Regions from separate parts of the Delftia lacustris genome, predicted to be linked through region 1. Evidence: predicted binding sites of a transcription regulator. Region 1 holds the regulator's gene; the other holds the start of a gene.
The links. Region 1 encodes FNR, which switches genes on or off when oxygen is low (the NO sensors DNR and NnrR bind a similar motif). Its sites were predicted from a motif close to TTGATNNNNATCAA; they were not measured.
Positions count from the first base shown of each region.

Region 2: the regulator FNR is predicted to act here: its motif matches at 6,495-6,508, upstream of U6958_RS26300 (FeoA family protein).

Region 1 is NZ_CP141274.1:4,725,914-4,734,074, forward strand. Features, by position in the region: gene U6958_RS23005 (bifunctional diguanylate cyclase/phosphodiesterase) at 1-75, opposite strand, end outside; gene U6958_RS23010 (HD-GYP domain-containing protein) at 72-1,316, opposite strand; gene U6958_RS23015 (sulfite exporter TauE/SafE family protein) at 1,490-2,215, opposite strand; gene hemN (oxygen-independent coproporphyrinogen III oxidase) at 2,221-3,603, opposite strand; gene fnr (fumarate/nitrate reduction transcriptional regulator Fnr) at 3,765-4,484, shown strand; gene U6958_RS23030 (hypothetical protein) at 4,566-4,853, opposite strand; gene U6958_RS23035 (FixH family protein) at 5,036-5,350, opposite strand; gene ccoG (cytochrome c oxidase accessory protein CcoG) at 5,408-6,862, opposite strand; gene ccoP (cytochrome-c oxidase, cbb3-type subunit III) at 6,941-7,858, opposite strand; gene U6958_RS23050 (cbb3-type cytochrome c oxidase subunit 3) at 7,886-8,023, opposite strand; gene ccoO (cytochrome-c oxidase, cbb3-type subunit II) at 8,035-8,161, opposite strand, start outside.
Region 2 is NZ_CP141274.1:5,424,209-5,432,369, reverse strand. Features, by position in the region: gene U6958_RS26340 (AraC family transcriptional regulator) at 1-658, opposite strand, end outside; gene U6958_RS26335 (LysE family translocator) at 671-1,291, opposite strand; gene U6958_RS26330 (RidA family protein) at 1,397-1,774, opposite strand; gene kynA (tryptophan 2,3-dioxygenase) at 1,815-2,675, opposite strand; gene U6958_RS26320 (amino acid aminotransferase) at 2,672-3,877, opposite strand; gene U6958_RS26315 (amino acid permease) at 3,953-5,392, opposite strand; gene U6958_RS26310 (Lrp/AsnC family transcriptional regulator) at 5,531-6,001, shown strand; gene U6958_RS26305 (YkgJ family cysteine cluster protein) at 6,026-6,346, opposite strand; gene U6958_RS26300 (FeoA family protein) at 6,542-6,889, shown strand; gene U6958_RS26295 (ferrous iron transporter B) at 6,886-8,161, shown strand, end outside.

The DNA.
Region 1 (8,161 bases):
ATCAATCAGCCACAGCGCCTCCTGCAGTGCATCGAGCAGGCGGGGCCAGGCGCGGTTGAGCGCTTGCTTGTTCAAGACGCCACCTTCGGCGGATCCAATTCCACCGCCCGTTCAAAGTAATAGCAGACACGCCGGCGCGGCGACAGATAGTCCAGCGCTTCGCGCGGCAACTGCGCAGGAGCCACGCCCCGGCGTATGCCCAGCGCGGGAAACAGCTCCAGCGCCAGCACGGGCGCCTGGGCGGCCGGCACGCTGGCGTCATGGACCATCACCGAAGGCTTGAGCGGCCGTGATGCATTGACGGACATGACCATGGCATGGCGCCCATCGGTCAGCTCCACCACCGAACCTGGCGGGAACACGCCCATCATGCGGATGAAGCCATTGAGCACGGGCGCGGCGAACTTGTCGCGCAGCCGGCTGAACAGCATGGACAGCGCCTCGTGCGGCGTGTGCGGCGTCTGCGCATCGCCGGGATTGCACAGGCGGTCATAGGTGTTGACCAGGGCCAGGATCTGGCCCGTGAGCTCCATGTCCTCGGCCACCAGGCTCAGCGGGAATCCCGTGCCGTCGGCCCACTCATGGTGCTGTGCGATGGCGGTGGTGACCTGGGCCGACAGGCCCATGCGCATGGCGATGGCCACCGATTCACCCACATGGCGCTCGTAGCGGTCGCGCAGCGCGTCGGGCACGGAAGACTCCAGGGCCAGGCCGTGCATGCCCTCGGCGCCGGCCACCGGCTTGCCGGCATCGTGCAGCAGCGCCGCCAGGCCCAGGTCGCGCAGCAGCGCAGCCTCCAGGCCCAGGGCCCGGCCCAGCAGCAGGCCGAGCACGGTCACGTTGACGGCATGCACGCTCTGGTTGCTGCCCACGCCATCGGACAGGAGGTGAATCGCCACGTCCTGCGGGCCGGCCAGTTCGGCCAGGCAGCCGTCGACCAGGGCTTCGGTGGGCATGCGCGCCTGCTCGGGCGCGCTGGCAAGGGTGGTTTCGATGGCCACATAGCCACGCTCCACCTTCTGAAAGCGCGCATTGCAGTCCTCCAGCCGGCCGCGCCAGTTGGGCACGGACAGCAGCAGCGGCGCTGCGGGTGCAGGTTCCTCGGCGGGTTCGGCTGCGGCGGCCGCCACAGCGGGCAGCGGCTGCGGCGGCGGAGTGCGCACCTCGGCCGGCCAGGCGTCGCTTTTGTGCGGAACGCAGCGCACCGCCTCCAGGCCCAGGGATTTCAGGGTCTGGATCTGTGCGCTGGAGGTGATCTTGAAGCTGCTGACCGGAAAGGGATGGTTCAGCCATCCAACATCGAGCTGGACAAACATGCCCGGACGGAGGTCTCGGATATCGATGAGGACGGAATGGTTCACGCGCGGCAACGGCCCCGAGGCTGAAGGAATCGGCAAATGTAAGCCGATGATTCGGGCATTATCTCCAGTTCTGAGGGCCTTGCAGTCAATCCGCGACCCTCAGGACCAAGTCTGTCCCCCGCTGTTGTTCATCGGCACCAGAGACTGGGCTTGTAGATCAGGTCCATCCACAGCGCCCACACGGCCACGCCCACCAGCATCAGGCCGGCCAGCCGCGTGCCCCATTCGGCACGCAGGCCGTTCAGGCGCTGGCGGCCCAGCCGCCACAGCCAGGGGCCGGCCACCAGCCACAGCCCGCTGCCCACGCCAAAGGCCGCCATGGCCGATGCGCCCTGCAAGGGGCCACCGCTGAGCGCGGCGACCAGCACGGCCGAATACAGCAGTCCGCAGGGCATGAGCGCCCAGGCATAGCCCGCCGCCAGCGTGCCGCCAGGGGCGGACACCCAGGGCTGCACGCGCCGCCAGGCGGCGCGGCCCGCAGACTCCAGCCAGGCGGGCTGGCGGGCCTGCACCATCATGGCCAGGCCCCAGGCCATCACGGCGACATGGGTCAGCGTCCAGAACGGCTGCAGCGCCGTGGTCTGGCTGGTGAGCCAGGACAGGCTTTCCATGGCCAGCGCCGAGGCAGCGCCCAGGCTGGCATAGCCGGCCAGCCGCCCGCCATGGAACAGCGCCGTGCGCAGCCACAGCCGGCTTTGCAGTCCATGGACGGCGACCACCTGCCCACCACCCTGTACCGTGCCCTGCCCCGCCCCGCCCGTGACCACGCTGCAGGGCGCGGCGCACATGGCAAGGCAATGGGGCCCGCCGACGAGCCCCATGATCAAAGCGGTCCAGAGCAGCGACAACAGCATGGGGCCTAGATGATCCTCGAAAACCGCGCCCGGTTCTTGTCGGCCTGCAGATATCGGTCAAACAGCATGGCCACGCCACGCACGAAGTACCAGCCCATGGGCGTGACCTGGAATCCCTCGTCGCTGATCTGCACCAGCCCCTTGGCCTGCAGGTCCTGAAGCGCCGCCAGCTCGGGGGCGAAGTACTCGCGAAAGCCCAGCAGCCAGGCCTGCTCCATGGGCTCGAACAGCACGGCGCCCTGGCACATGATGGCCATGATGACGGCGCGCCGCACCAGATCATCGCGCGACAGTGCCAGGCCGCGCACCACGGGCAGGTGGCCGGCGTCGATGGCGTCGTAGTACTCCTCCAGCGTCTTGGCGTTCTGGCTGTAGCTGGCCCCCACCTTGCCGATGGCCGACACGCCCAGCGCAATCAGGTCGCAGTCGGGCTGGGTGCTGTAGCCCTGGAAGTTGCGATGCAGCCGGCCCTGGCGCTTGGCCACGGCCAGCGCGTCCTCGGGCAAGGCGAAGTGGTCCATGCCCACGTAGACATAGCCGCCCTCCATGAAGGCCGCGATGGAGCGCGAGAGCATGGCCAGCTTGTCGGCGCCCTGGGGCAGGTCCTCGGCCGCGATGCGCCGCTGCGGCTTGAAGCGCTCGGGCAGGTGGGCATAGGCATAGAGCGCGATACGGTCGGGCCGCAGCGCATTGACCTGGGCCAGCGTGCGCTCGAAGGACTCGGGCGTCTGCTTGGGCAGGCCGTAGATCAGGTCCACGTTGATGGAGGCAAAGCCCAGCTGCCGTGCGGCCGCCACCAGCGCGAACACCTGCTCGGCCGGCTGCACGCGGTGCACGGCGATCTGCACCTGCTCGTCGAAGTCCTGCACGCCGAAGCTCAGGCGGTTGAAGCCCAGCTCCTTGAGCACGGCCAGGCGTTCGACGCTGACGGTGCGCGGATCGACCTCGATGGAGTATTCGCCGCCCGGCTCCAGCTTGAAATGCTCGCGCAGCAGGGCCATCAGCGTGCGCAGTTCATCGTCCGAGAAGAAGGTGGGCGTGCCGCCGCCCAGGTGCAGCTGGCTGACGGCCTGGCCCTTGCCGCAATGGGCCGTGTGCAAGGCCATCTCGCGCGCCAGGTAGTCCAGGTAGACGGCCGCGCGATCGTGGTGGCGCGTCACGATCTTGTTGCAGGCGCAGTAGTAGCACAGCGACTCGCAGAACGGCACATGCACATACAGCGACAAAGGCATGGCCCGCGCTGCGGTACTCGATTTGCGGTGCTCAAGTGCCAGGATATAGTCTTCAGCACCGAAAGCCTCCACGAAACGATCGGCCGTGGGGAACGAGGTGTATCGGGGCCCCGGTACGTCGAAGCGACGCAGCAGCTCTGGGGTGACAGCGGTCATGGGTTTTTTCCTCTAATGTCGTCCACTGTGCCGCAGCCCATTGGCCGCGTCCTTGACTCATATCAAGAGTTGTTCGCGGCAGTGCTGCGACAATTTGATCCAACTCATCGCCATCCACGAGGTCACCGCCGGCGCACTGCTGCGCCGCTGATGTTTACTCCATGAACCTTCAGACCATCAAAGCATCCTGTTCCAATTGCAACCTGCGCGAGCTGTGCATGCCCATGGGCCTGGATGCCGAGCAGATGCAGCGCATCGACGACATCGTGGCCACGCGCCGCAAGGTCAAGCGCGGCGGCCTGCTGTTTCGCAACGGTGAGTCCTTCACCTCGCTGTACGCCATCCGCACGGGCTTCTTCAAGACCTGCGTGGCCACCGAGGACGGGCGCGACCAGGTCACGGGCTTTCAGATGGCCGGCGAGATCATCGGCCTGGATGGCATCGTCAACGACCACCACACCTGCGATGCGGTCGCGCTGGAAGACGCCGAGGTCTGCGTCATGCCCTTCGACAAGCTGGAGGACCTGTCGCGCGAGGTCACGGCCCTGCAAAACCATGTGCACAAGGTCATGAGCCGCGAGATCGTGCGCGAGCATGGCGTGATGCTGCTGCTGGGCAGCATGCGTGCCGAGGAGCGCCTGGCCGCCTTCGTGCTCAACCTGGTGCAGCGCCTGCACGCCCGGGGCTTTTCCAAGTCGGAACTGGTGCTGCGCATGACGCGCGAGGAAATCGGCAGCTACCTGGGCCTGAAGCTGGAGACGGTGAGCCGCACCTTCTCGAAGTTTGCCGAGGAAAACATCATCGAGGTGCGCCAGCGCCATCTGCGCATCCTGGACACGGACGCGCTCAAGCGCATCGTCAACAGCCAGCAGTGCCAGTGAGGCCGCAAGGCCCCGCCCCCCGGCAATGAACAAGGCCCGCGATCGCGGGCCTTGTTCATTGCCATTGCAGTGCACGCAGGTTCAATCGCGCCCCAGGCCCTGCATGGCCAGATTTGGGTCCGGCTCGGAGACCACGCCGTCGTTGAGATCGTGCGTGGAGCGTCCCAGCATGGTGGTCATGAGGCTGGACAGCATGGTCACGCCCCAGAAGGCGAAGAAGGCCAGCGTGTAGATTCCCTGCCGCGACCAGCCCAGGTCGCCGAGCCAGTGCAGCTCCAGCGGGTCCACGAAGGCGAATACCAGCATCTCCATCACGGCGGCGGCCAGAAAGGCCGGCCAGGCAATCCACATCCAGCGTTGGGCCAACATCAGCGATCTCCTTGAGCTGTCGAGGGTTGGCTTTCATTGTGCGCGCCGCCCTCGCACCGTGCCAAGCCCTGCGCACCCTGCACTGCCTGTAGGAAACCCTTGGCCCTCGCGCATGCTGGAGATGCCATCCACCATACAAAAAAGGCCGCGACTGCGGCCTTGTGCACGGCATTTTCCTGCGTTCAGCGGTCCGTGGGATGGTCCTGCGCGGGCGTGGCCGCGTGGTTGCGGCCGGTGACCGCGGGCGCCAGGCTCTTGGGCACTTCGCGCACGCCATCGGCACGCTCGTTGATGGTGATGCCATTGCGGTAATAGTCAGGATCGATCACGGGATCGGCGCCATTGATCGCAATGACGGCCGTGACCACGCCGGCCACCACGACGGCGGCCGGGCCGGCCACCACGAGCCAGACATGGGCGAACTTCCACCAGGGCTTGCCGGCGTCCGGATGCGAAGGGGCCGTGGCGGGCGCGGAGACTGCGGGACTGGAAGACATGGATAACCTCTTTCTTTCAAACAGCCGGCGCAGCCTGGGCGGTGCCGGCCAGACATATCACCGGGGCACCAGGAAGACGGCCTTTTCGGACGCGCGTCCCGCGCCTGAATGCACGGCATCGATATCGAAGAATACGGTGTGCGAGCCCGGCTCGGCGGAACCGTAGGGAATCTGCAGCCGCGCCGCAATGCCGCGCGTCTCGGCCGGGCCGACCTCGACCTCCTGCTCGGACGCCAGCTCCAGCCCGTCGAGGCCATGGGCGCTGATGCGGTAGCGCTGGGCCTGCTCGGTGGCATTCATGATCTGCAGGCGGTAGACATTTTCCAGCTTGCCGCCCGCGACGATGCGCGACAGCGACGCCCGGTCGCGTATCACGTCGACCTTGACCGACTGGCGCAGCGCCAGGCTCACGATCATGGCCATGCTCAGGCCGATCAGCACGGCCGAGTAGACCAGCACGCGCGGACGGAAGATGCGGCGCAGCACCTGGGCCCGCCGCCACAGGCCGGCCATGGCGTTCTGCGTGGTCAGCCGGATGAGGCCGCGCGGATACTCCATCTTGTCCATGATGGAATTGCAGGCGTCTATGCACAGACCGCAGCCTATGCATTCGTACTGCAGGCCGTTGCGGATGTCGATGCCCACGGGGCAGACCTGTACGCACATCTTGCAGTCGATACAGTCGCCCAGGCCCTGGGCCTTGTAGTCCACCTTCTTGGTGCGCGGCGCGCGCGGCTCGCCCCGGCCCGTGTCGTAGCTGACGATCATGGTGTCGCGGTCGAACATGGCGCTCTGAAAGCGCGCATAGGGGCACATGTACTTGCAGACCTGCTCGCGCATGTAGCCGGCGTTGCCATAGGTGGCGAAGCCGTAGAACAGCACCCAGAAAACCTGCCAGCTGCCCTGCAGCGCCAGCAGCTCGCCGCCCAGCTCGCGGATGGGCACGAAGTAGCCCACGAAGGTGAAGCCGGTCCACAGGGCAATGGCAATCCACAGCAACTGCTTGAGCGACTTCTTCCAGAGCTTTTCAAAGGTCCAGCCGTTCTTGTCCAGGCGCATGCGCGCGCTGCGGTCGCCCTCGACCTTGCGCTCCACCCACATGAAGATTTCGGTGTAGACCGTCTGCGGGCAGGAAAAGCCGCACCACAGGCGACCGGCCACGGCCGTGAACAGGAACAGCGCCAGCGCCGAGATGATCAGCAGGCCCGCCAGGTAGATGAAATCCTGCGGGTACAGCACCAGCCCGAACAGGTAAAAGCGCCGCGCACCCAGGTCGAACAGCACCATCTGGCGCTGCCCCCATTCCAGCCAGGGCAGGCCATAGAAAACCAGTTGGGTGAGAAACACCAGAGCCCATCGCCAGCGTGCGAAGACACCGCTGATGGAGCGCGGGTAGACCTTCTTCTCGGACTCGAACATCGACACCAGCTGGCCCGGGTCCGGGTCGGCAGGCGTGATCGGAATGACTTTGCGGGGAGGCTTCCCGGCATCATCCCCGTTCTCGGGCTTCATGGTGGGTTCCTTGGTTTTTTGGAATATCTGAAAACTCAAAAAGGCAAAAAGGCGGCGCCGCAGCGCCGCCCCCTGTCCTTATTGACGGACTGCGCCGTCTTTGTGCGACATGCCCCAGACATAGGAGGCAAGCACCGCGATCTGCGCCTCGGTCAGCTTGTCCTTCTGGGCAGGCATCTCGTTGTGCTTGCCGTTGTTGATCATGGCCGTGATGGCGGCCTCGCCCCAGCCGTGCAGCCAGATGTCATCGGTCAGGTTGGGAGCGCCCAGGGCCTGGTTGCCCTTGCCGTCCATGCCATGGCAGGCGGCGCAGGCCGTGAACTTGGACTTGCCCAGCGAAGCCTTGAGCGAGTCGTGCGGGCTGCCCGACAGGCTCAGCACATAGTGCGAGAGGTTGCGCACATCGTCGGGCGTGCCGACGGCAGCGGCCATGGGCGGCATGATGCCGATGCGGCCCGCCGTGATGGTTTCCCTGATCTTGTCGGGCGTGCCGCCATGCAGCCAGTCGCCATCGGTCAGGTTGGGGAAGCTCTTGCCGCCGCGTGCATCCGAGCCGTGGCACTGCGCGCAGTTGTTCATGAACAGGCGCTCGCCGATGGCCATGGCCTGGGGGTCCTTGGCCATGTCTTCGGTGCTCATGCTCGTGAACTTGGCGTACAGCGGCTCCAGGTCCGCGCGGGCCTTGGCCATCTCGTTTTCATAGGCGCCCAGCTGCGTCCAGCCCAGCTTGCCCGCGAACGAGCCCAGGCCCGGATAGGCCGCCAGGTAGGCGAAGCCGAACACCGAGGTGATGATGAACAGCCACATCCACCACTTGGGCATGGGGTTGTTCAGCTCGCGCAGGTCCTCGTCCCAGACGTGGCCCGTGGTGTTGTCGGCCGAGGGGACCACCTTCTTGCGTGCGGTGAGATACAGCAGCAGCAGGCAGCCGATGATGCCGCCCAGCGTGATCGCCGTGACATAGATCGACCAGAAGTTGTTTACGAAATCGCTCATGGGAAGTTCTCGTTCTGGTGGAGGGACTCAGTCTTGCTCGAACGGCAGCTGGGCGGCCTCTTCGAAACGGGCCTGGTTGCGGCGGGCGAACGCCCACCACCAGATACCGATGAAGCAGGCCAGAGAGGCCAGCGTGGCCACGATGCGCATGGTGGTGATGTCCATGTCGCTCTCCTTTACTTGACCGAACGGCCCAGCACCTGCAGGTAGGCGATGACGGCGTCCATTTCCGTCTTGCCCTTGACCTGCTCGGCGGCGCCGCTGATTTCCTCGTCGCTGTAGGGCACGCCGACCTTGCGCAGC
Region 2 (8,161 bases), 700 kb from region 1:
GGCGGCGCGCGCCGTTGATGCGCAGGTTCAGGCGGTAGCTGCCGGGCGTCATGCCCGTGGCCGCCTTGAAGCGGCGGATGAAGCGCGTGGCGCTCATGCCGCATTCCTGGGCCAGGGACTGCACGGTCAGGCCTGCATCGGGTCCTGCATGCAGGCGCTGCAGCGCGGGGGCCAGGGCCGCCGCATCGCCGGGCAGGGGCAAGGCTGCGGGCTGGGCACAGCGGTCCAGCAGGTGCTCCAGGCCCAGGGCCAGGCGGTCGGCGGCGGCCGCGCCATCGACGGGGCGGCACAGGCCATCCACCAGGCGGGCGATGTCCGCATCCGTGAGCGTGCGCCGGGGAAAGCGCAGCGCGGCCACGCCCAGCCGCGCGTGCAGCCAGTCGGCATCGACAAACAGCATGCGGTAGGACCATGGCGCGCCGGGGTCGGGATTGCAGGCATGCCAGGCGCCGGGCTCGATCAGCACCACGCCGCCCGCCTCCACGGGCTGCGGGCCGTGGGCATGGTGGAACACGGTGCGGCCCGCGTCCACGATGCCGATCGAGTACTCGGCATGCATGTGCAGCCGAAAGCAATGCGGCGAGCGCGCGCTGTCGCGCAGCTCGGCCCAGGGAGCGGCCGGATGGCGGTGGAATCGGTGGGGAGAGGCTGAAGTCATGGCGGCCAGCCATCATGCCAGCATGGCCGCCACGCTGGCGACCAGCAGCAGGGCCAGCAGGCGGTGGAACAGGCGCTGGCGGCGTTCGGTGCGCAGCCAGCCCGAAAGCAGCTGGCCCAGCAGCGCCCAGCTGCCGACCCCCACCAGGCAGGCCAGCAGCGAGATGGCGCAAAACTGCAGCAGCGCCCACGGCGCATTCGCGTGGGGCAGCACGAACAGGCCCACGCCGGCCAGCGCCACCAGCCAGGCCTTGGGGTTGAGCGTCTGCACGGCCGTGCCCTGCAACAGCGCTTGCAGCAAGGCCTGCAGCGTGCGCTGCGATCCGGCCTGCTGCTGCGCACCGGCCTGGCCCACAGGCGCATTGGCCAGCCGCCAGGCCAGCCACAGCAGATAGGCGGCGCACAGCCACTGTGCGGCCGTGGACAGCTGCGGCAGCGTCTGCAGCAGCCACTGTGCTCCCTGGCCCATGACCCAGACCACGGCCGCATAGCTGGCGCTGGCGCCCAGCACATAGGCGGCAGAGACCAGGCGCGAGCGGGCTGCGCCGTGGCGCAGGGCCAGCACATTGACGGGGCCGGGCGTGATGGCGCCCACGAGGGTGAAGACGCCCATGGCGAGCAGCGAGGAGGACATGAGATTTCGCGCGGACGCAGGACTGCACAAGGCACGCAGTCTCGTCCCGCACGCCGGCCCTGTATTGAACGCAATTGCGGGGCGCCGGCATGTCCGTCACAGCCTCTAGGGGAGCATGGCGTAGGCCACGATCTCCAGCTTCATGCCCGGCACCACCAGCGCCGAAATCCCCATGCTGGAGCGGTTGGGATAGGGCGCCTCGAAGAACTCGCGGTACACGGCGTCGATGGCCGGCATGTCGGCCACGTCGGTCATGTAGATCAGCACCTGGGTCACATGCGCCAGCGTGCCGCCTGCGGCCTGCAGCGCGTTGCGCAGGTTGGTGAAGGTCAGGCGCGCCTGCTGTTCGATGGGGCCGGTGTCGATGCTGCCGTCGGGCCGCACGGGGCCGTGGGCCGTGAACAGCATCTGGCCGCTGGCCTTGACGGCCCAGGAGAAGGGCTGCTTGAGCGGCGGCAGTCCCACGTCGATGATTTGCTTCATGGTGTCTTGGTTCTTGGTGGTTGTTGTCAGGCGGAAGGCCTTACAGCGCGGTTCTCACGGACCAGATTTCGGGGAACAGCACCACGTCCAGCATCTTGCGCAGATAGCTGACGCCGCCCGTGCCGCCCGTGCCGCGCTTGAAGCCGATGACGCGCTCCACCGTGGTCACATGGCGAAAGCGCCACAGGCGGAAGGCGTCCTCGATGTCGGCGAGCTTTTCGCCGAGCTGGTACAGGTCCCAGTGCGACTGCGGGTCGCGGTAGACCTGGGCCCAGGCAGCCTCGACCTCGGGGCTGGCCGTGTAGGGCAGGGTCCAGTCGCGTTCCAGGTGCCCGGCAGGAATGGCCAACCCCTGGCGTGCCAGCAGGCGCAGGGCCTCGTCATAGAGCGAGGGCGAGCGCCATGCCGCCTCCACCTGGGCCAGCAGATCGGGCCGGTGGGCATGGGGCTGGAGCATGGCGGCATTCTTGTTGCCCAGCGCGAACTCGATGCAGCGGTACTGGTAGCTCTGGAAGCCGCTGGAGCTGGCGAGATACGGGCGCATGGCCGTGTACTCGGTAGGCGTCATGGTGGCCAGCACGGACCAGGCGCCTACCAGCTGCTCCATGATGCGGCTCACGCGGGCCAGCATCTTGAAGGCATCTGCATGGCGGTCGGCCGCCACGGCGGCCGTGGCGGCGCCCAGCTCGTGCAGCATGAGCTTCATCCACAGCTCGCTGGTCTGGTGCTGGATGATGAACAGCAACTCGTCATGCGTGGGCGACAGCAGTTGCTGTGCGCCCAGGATGGCGTCCAGCTGCAGGTAGTCGCCATAGCTCATGGACTGGCTGAAATCCAGCTGCGCCCTTTCCTCGGCGACGATGCGCTCGGTCAGGCCGCCATGGACGGGGCAGCCGCTCATTGCGGCGACTCCAGCACCGTGGCAATGGCGTCGGCCACGTACTGCACGTTGGCGCCGGACAGGCCCGACATGCACATGCGGCCCGAGCGGATCAGGTACACGCCATGCTCGTCGCGCAGGCGGTGGACCTGGGGCTCGGTGATGCCTGTGTAGCTGAACATGCCGCGCTGGGTCAGCAGGAAGCCGAAGTCGCGCCGCTCGCCAAAGCGTTCATGCAGCGCGCCGTGCAGCTGGGCGCGCATGTCCTTGATGCGGCCGCGCATCTGCGCCAGCTCCTGCGCCCATTGGGCGCTAAGTTCGGGCGACGCCAGCACCTGCTGCACCAGGCGCGCGCCACGGGTGGGTGGCGAGGAATAGTTGCTGCGCACCGTGGCCTTGAGCTGGCCCAGCACATTGCCGGCCGTGGACGCGTCGTTGCAGACCACGCTGAGGCCGCCCACGCGTTCGCCATACAGCGAGAAGTTCTTGGAAAACGAATTGGCCACGAAGGCCTGGGCGCCCGCGTCGGCCAGGGCGCGCACGGACCAGGCGTCTTCATCGAGCCCATCGCCAAAGCCCTGGTAGGCCATGTCCACGAAGGGGATCAGGCCGCGCTCCACGATCACCGGGATCAGTTGCTGCCACTGCTCGCGCGACAGGTCCACGCCCGTGGGGTTGTGGCAGCTGGCATGCAGCAGCACCACGCTGCCCGAGGGCAGTTCGCGCAGCGTCTGCAGCATGGCGTCGAAGCGCAGGCTGCCCGTGGCCGCGTCGTAGTAGGGATAGCTGTGGGTGCGCAGTCCCGCGCCCTGGAAGATGGCCAGGTGGTTGTCCCAGGTGGGATCGCTGAGCCAGACCTCGGCGCCGGGGAAATAGTGCTGGATGAAGTCCGCGCCCAGCTTGAGCGCGCCCGAGCCGCCCAGGGTCTGCACGGTGGCGATGCGCTGACTGCGCACGGCCTCATGACCGGCGCCGAACACCAGGTCCTGCACCAGCTGGCGGTAGGGAGCAATGCCTTCGATGGGCAGGTAGCCGCTGGGGCTTTGCTCGCGGGCCAGGGCATCGCCGGCCTGGCGCACGCAGTCCAGCACGGGCAGGCGGCCGGCCTCGTCGAAATACAGGCCGATGCTCAGGCTGACCTTGTCGGCGCGTGGGTCCTGCTGGAAGGCCTCCATCAGCGACAGGATGGGATCTCCGGGGTAGGGCGGGACGTGGCTGAACATCGAGGCGCGGGCGGTATCGAGGGGGGCAAGAGTCGTCATGTGTCTAAGGCAGAGAGAGAAACGGGAGGCCGGATGTCACCGTGCGGGAACCTGGGCTTGGGTGGATGTTGGGGTCTGGGTTGGGGTTGGGGTCTGAGGGGAGGGCTGGCCGGCCGGCCGGCGATACCAGATGGCGTAGACGGCGGCCAGCAGCAGCAAAAAGGGCAGGCCCGTGAGCACGGTCAGGCGGAATACGTCGGTGAACAGCGTGGACACCAGGGCGGCCAGCATCAGCGCCGCGCCCAGCAGCGTCAGCACCGGAAAGCCCCACATGCGAAAGGCCAGCGGCTTGTTGCCCTGGCGCACCCAGTGGATGCGGAAGAACAGGTGGGTCACGAAAATCATGAACCACGTGAACATGGCGCCGAACATGGCCACGGCCATCATCAGCATGAAGGACTGCTCGGGATTGATGATGTTGAACAGGGTGGCCACGGCAATGCCCAGGCACGACAGCAGCAGCGCCGGCAGCGGCACGCCGCGCGAGTTCACGCGGCCCAGCACGGCGGGCGCATGGCCGGCGCGCGAGAGGCTGAACATCATGCGGGTGGTGATGTACAGCTGGCTGTTCATGGCCGACAGGGCGGCCACCAGCACCACGAAATTGACCACGCTGGCCGCGCCGGGCAGGCCGATGATCTCCATCACCTTGACGAAGGGGCTGCCCTCCTTGCCGGCGGCCGACCACGGCACGATGGCCAGCATCAGCGCGATCGTGGCCAGGTAGAACACCACCAGGCGCACCATGGTGGAGCGGAAGGCGCTGGTGACGGCGCGCTGCGGGTCCTTGGCCTCGCCGGCGGCCACCGCGATCATCTCGATGCTCAGGTAGCTGAAGATGGCGATGATCACGCCCACCCAGGTCCCCCACAGGCCGTTGGGAAAGAAGCCGCCGTTGTTGACGTAGTTGGCAAAGCCCACGCCGTCCGGACGGGCGCCGAACACCACCCAGGCGCCGACCACGATGAAGGCCGCGATGGCGATGATCTTGATCATGGAGAAGCTGTACTCCACGGCGCCGAAGGCCTTGACGCTCATCATGTTCACGCCGATGAGCGCGCCCGAGAAGATCACCACCCAGGCCCAGCGCGGCACCTCGGGGAACCAGTAGCCCATGTACAGGCCCACGGCCGTCACCTCGGTGCCCACGGCCAGCACCACGCAGGCCCAGTAGGCATAGCGGACCATGAAGCCGGCCATCGGGCTGATGTAGTGCTCGGCATAGGCGCCGAACGAGCCCGAGGTCGGGTGGGCCACCGTCATCTCGGCCAGGCAGCCCATGAGCAGCAGCGAGATCACTGCGCCGATGGCATAGCTGATCAGCACGCTGGGCCCGGCAAAGCCGATGGCAAAGCCGCTGCCCAGGAACAGGCCGGTGCCGACGGCACCGCCGATGGCGATCATGGTCATCTGTCCGGCGGACAGCTGCTGTTGGAGTCCGGCTTCGCGCTGGACGATGTCTTCGAAGGCTGGCATGGGTTGTTGTCTCCGTTGCTGTGGGGGGCTTCGGAGGCGGATGCTATGGACGGCCTTCGCGGGACGTTTAGTAGTTATCCCTAAATCGACTTGATCTTGGATAAGTTATTCTGTGAAACATGAATTCATAGGTGGTTTATGCCAATCGACATCGACAGAACGGACCGGCTGCTGATCCGCGCCCTGCAGGACAACGCGCGGCTGACCTCGGGTGAGCTGGCGCAGCGTGTGCATTTGTCGCAGTCACCGTCATGGCGGCGCATCAAGCGGCTGGAGGACGAGGGCGTGATCACCGGCTACCACGCCGCGCTGAGCCGGCGCGCCATAGGTTTTGGCGTGCTGGCCTTCGTGATGGTGGGCATAGACCACCAGAACGAGGAGTCCTCGCGCCATTTCCAGGAAGCGGTCTGCGCCATTCCCGAGGTCGTGATGTTCCATGGCATCTCGGGGCCGGAGGACTTCCTGCTGGTCGTCGTGGCGCGCGATCTCGACGCCTATTCCGATCTGCTGCTCAGCCGCCTGCACCGGCTGCCCGGCGTGCGCCAGGTGCACACGCATTTCTCGCTGCAGGAATTCAAGGGACAGCTGGCGGGGCTGCCGGTGGAATGACGGCTGGTGGCGCCTGGCAGGCTGCTAGAGCAGGCCGCTGTCCAGCGCCTGCATGCCATGGCGCACGCGCACGCGGTTGCAGGCATCGCTGCCGGCGGCGAACTCGCGGCAGGGCGAGGGGCGCCATTCATAGATGCCGCAATGGGCCTTCTCGCCCACCTTGCCGACCAGGGCCGCGCAGCGGGGACGCGCCCAGTCGGTTCCGCGCATGCGGCAGGTGTGGTCGGTGACTTCCTCGGCCAGCCCGGCTGGCACGCGGCCGCCCTGCGCCTGCGACTCGTGCACGGAAAAGTCCACGCGAAACGATGCGCAGCAGGCGCCGCAGCTCAGGCAGGGATGGGTCATGGCGTGGGGAGGGGAGTGCGCAAAGGCCGTGTCGGCGTCGGCCGCCATTGTGCCGCGCGCCGCCCGCCTGGGCCCGCCAGGGGGCAAAGCCGGGAACGCAAAACCCTGTCCCGCACTCCGATACCATGCGCGGTCCCGCCGCCCGGGTTCGATCAAAATCAAAATGAGAATAAAAATCAATTGATACAACACGCCATGCATTCGATGAACCCCGCGACGGACGCTGCGGCTCCGTCCACGCTGTCCGCGCCTCCCATGTCCTCCTCTGCCGCCGTTGCTGCCACCACGGCCATCACCCTTGATGCCCTGCCCCGCCAGGTATCGGCGCGCGTGGTCGAGCTCCATGCCGCACGCGATGCCAGCGAGCAGGAACTGCTGCTGCGGCTCATGGAGATCGGCTTTCTGCCCGGCGAGCCCGTGCGCATCCTGGCCGCGGGCTTTCCGGGCGACGACCCGCTGGCCGTGCGCGTGGGCCAGACCACGTTCGCTTTGCGCCGCCATGAGGCGGCCCTGGTGCGCGTGGCGCCGGAGGCGGTGGCATGAGCGCGTCGTCCTCTCCCAAACTCATCCAGCCGCTGCAGCCTGCCCAGGGCGGCGGCGGCAGCGGTGATTCCGCACTGCGCCTGGCCTTGCTGGGCAACCCCAACTGCGGCAAGACGGCGCTGTTCAACCTGCTGACCGGCGCACGCCAGAAGGTGGCCAACTACGCGGGCGTGACCGTGGAGCGCAAGGAAGGCTGGCTGAGCACGGCCAGCGGCCGGCGCGTGCGCGTGCTGGACCTGCCGGGCACCTACAGCCTGCATGCGCACAGCGAGGATGAGCGCATCACGCGCGACATCGTCTCGGGTCGCCATGCGCGCGAGGCGCCGCCCGAACTGCTGGTCTGCGTCACCGACGCCACCCATCTGCGCCTGAACCTGCGCCTGGTGCTGGAGGCCCAGCGCCTGGGCCTGCCCATGCTGCTGGTGCTCAACATGAGCGACATGGCCAGGCGCCAGGGCATCGATATCGACCGCGAGGCGCTGTCACGCGCCCTGGGCATGCCCGTGCTGTCCACGGTGGGCGTGCGCCAGGACGGCGCGCGCGAACTGCTGCAATGGCTGGACGGCCCCGAAGCCCGCGCCCTGGCGGCGCCGCAGCTGCAGGCCTCGGCCCGCCCGGGCGATGCGCGCGAGCAGGTGCTGGCCCTGCACCAGCAGGTGGCCCGCATCATGGCCGACTGCGTCAAGGAGCCCGTGGTGGACACCCGGCGCGACGACCGCATCGACGCCGTGGTGCTGCACCCGCTGTGGGGCATGCTGCTGCTGGCGGCCACGCTGTTCCTGATGTTCCAGGCCGTGTTCAGCTGGGCACAGCCGCTGATGGATGGCATCGAGGGCGGCGTTTCGGCCGTCTCGGCCCTGGTCAACGAGCACATGCCCGAAGGCGCGCTGCGCAGCCTGCTGGCCGATGGCGTGATCGCCGGCACGGGCGCCGTGCTGGTCTTCCTGCCGCAGATCCTGATCCTGTTCCTGTTCATCCTTGCACTCGAGGATTCGGGCTACCTGCCGCGTGCCGCCTTTTTGCTGGACCGCATCATGGGCAAGGTCGGCCTGTCGGGCCGCTCCTTCATTCCGCTGCTGTCCAGCTTCGCCTGCGCCGTGCCCGGCATCATGGCCACGCGCTCCATCACCAGCTGGCGCGACCGCCTGGTGACCATCATGATCGCGCCGCTGATGACCTGCTCGGCGCGCCTGCCGGTCTATGCGCTGCTGATCAGCGCCTTCATTCCCGAGCGCACGGTGGGCGGCATCTTCAATTTGCAGGGCCTGGTGC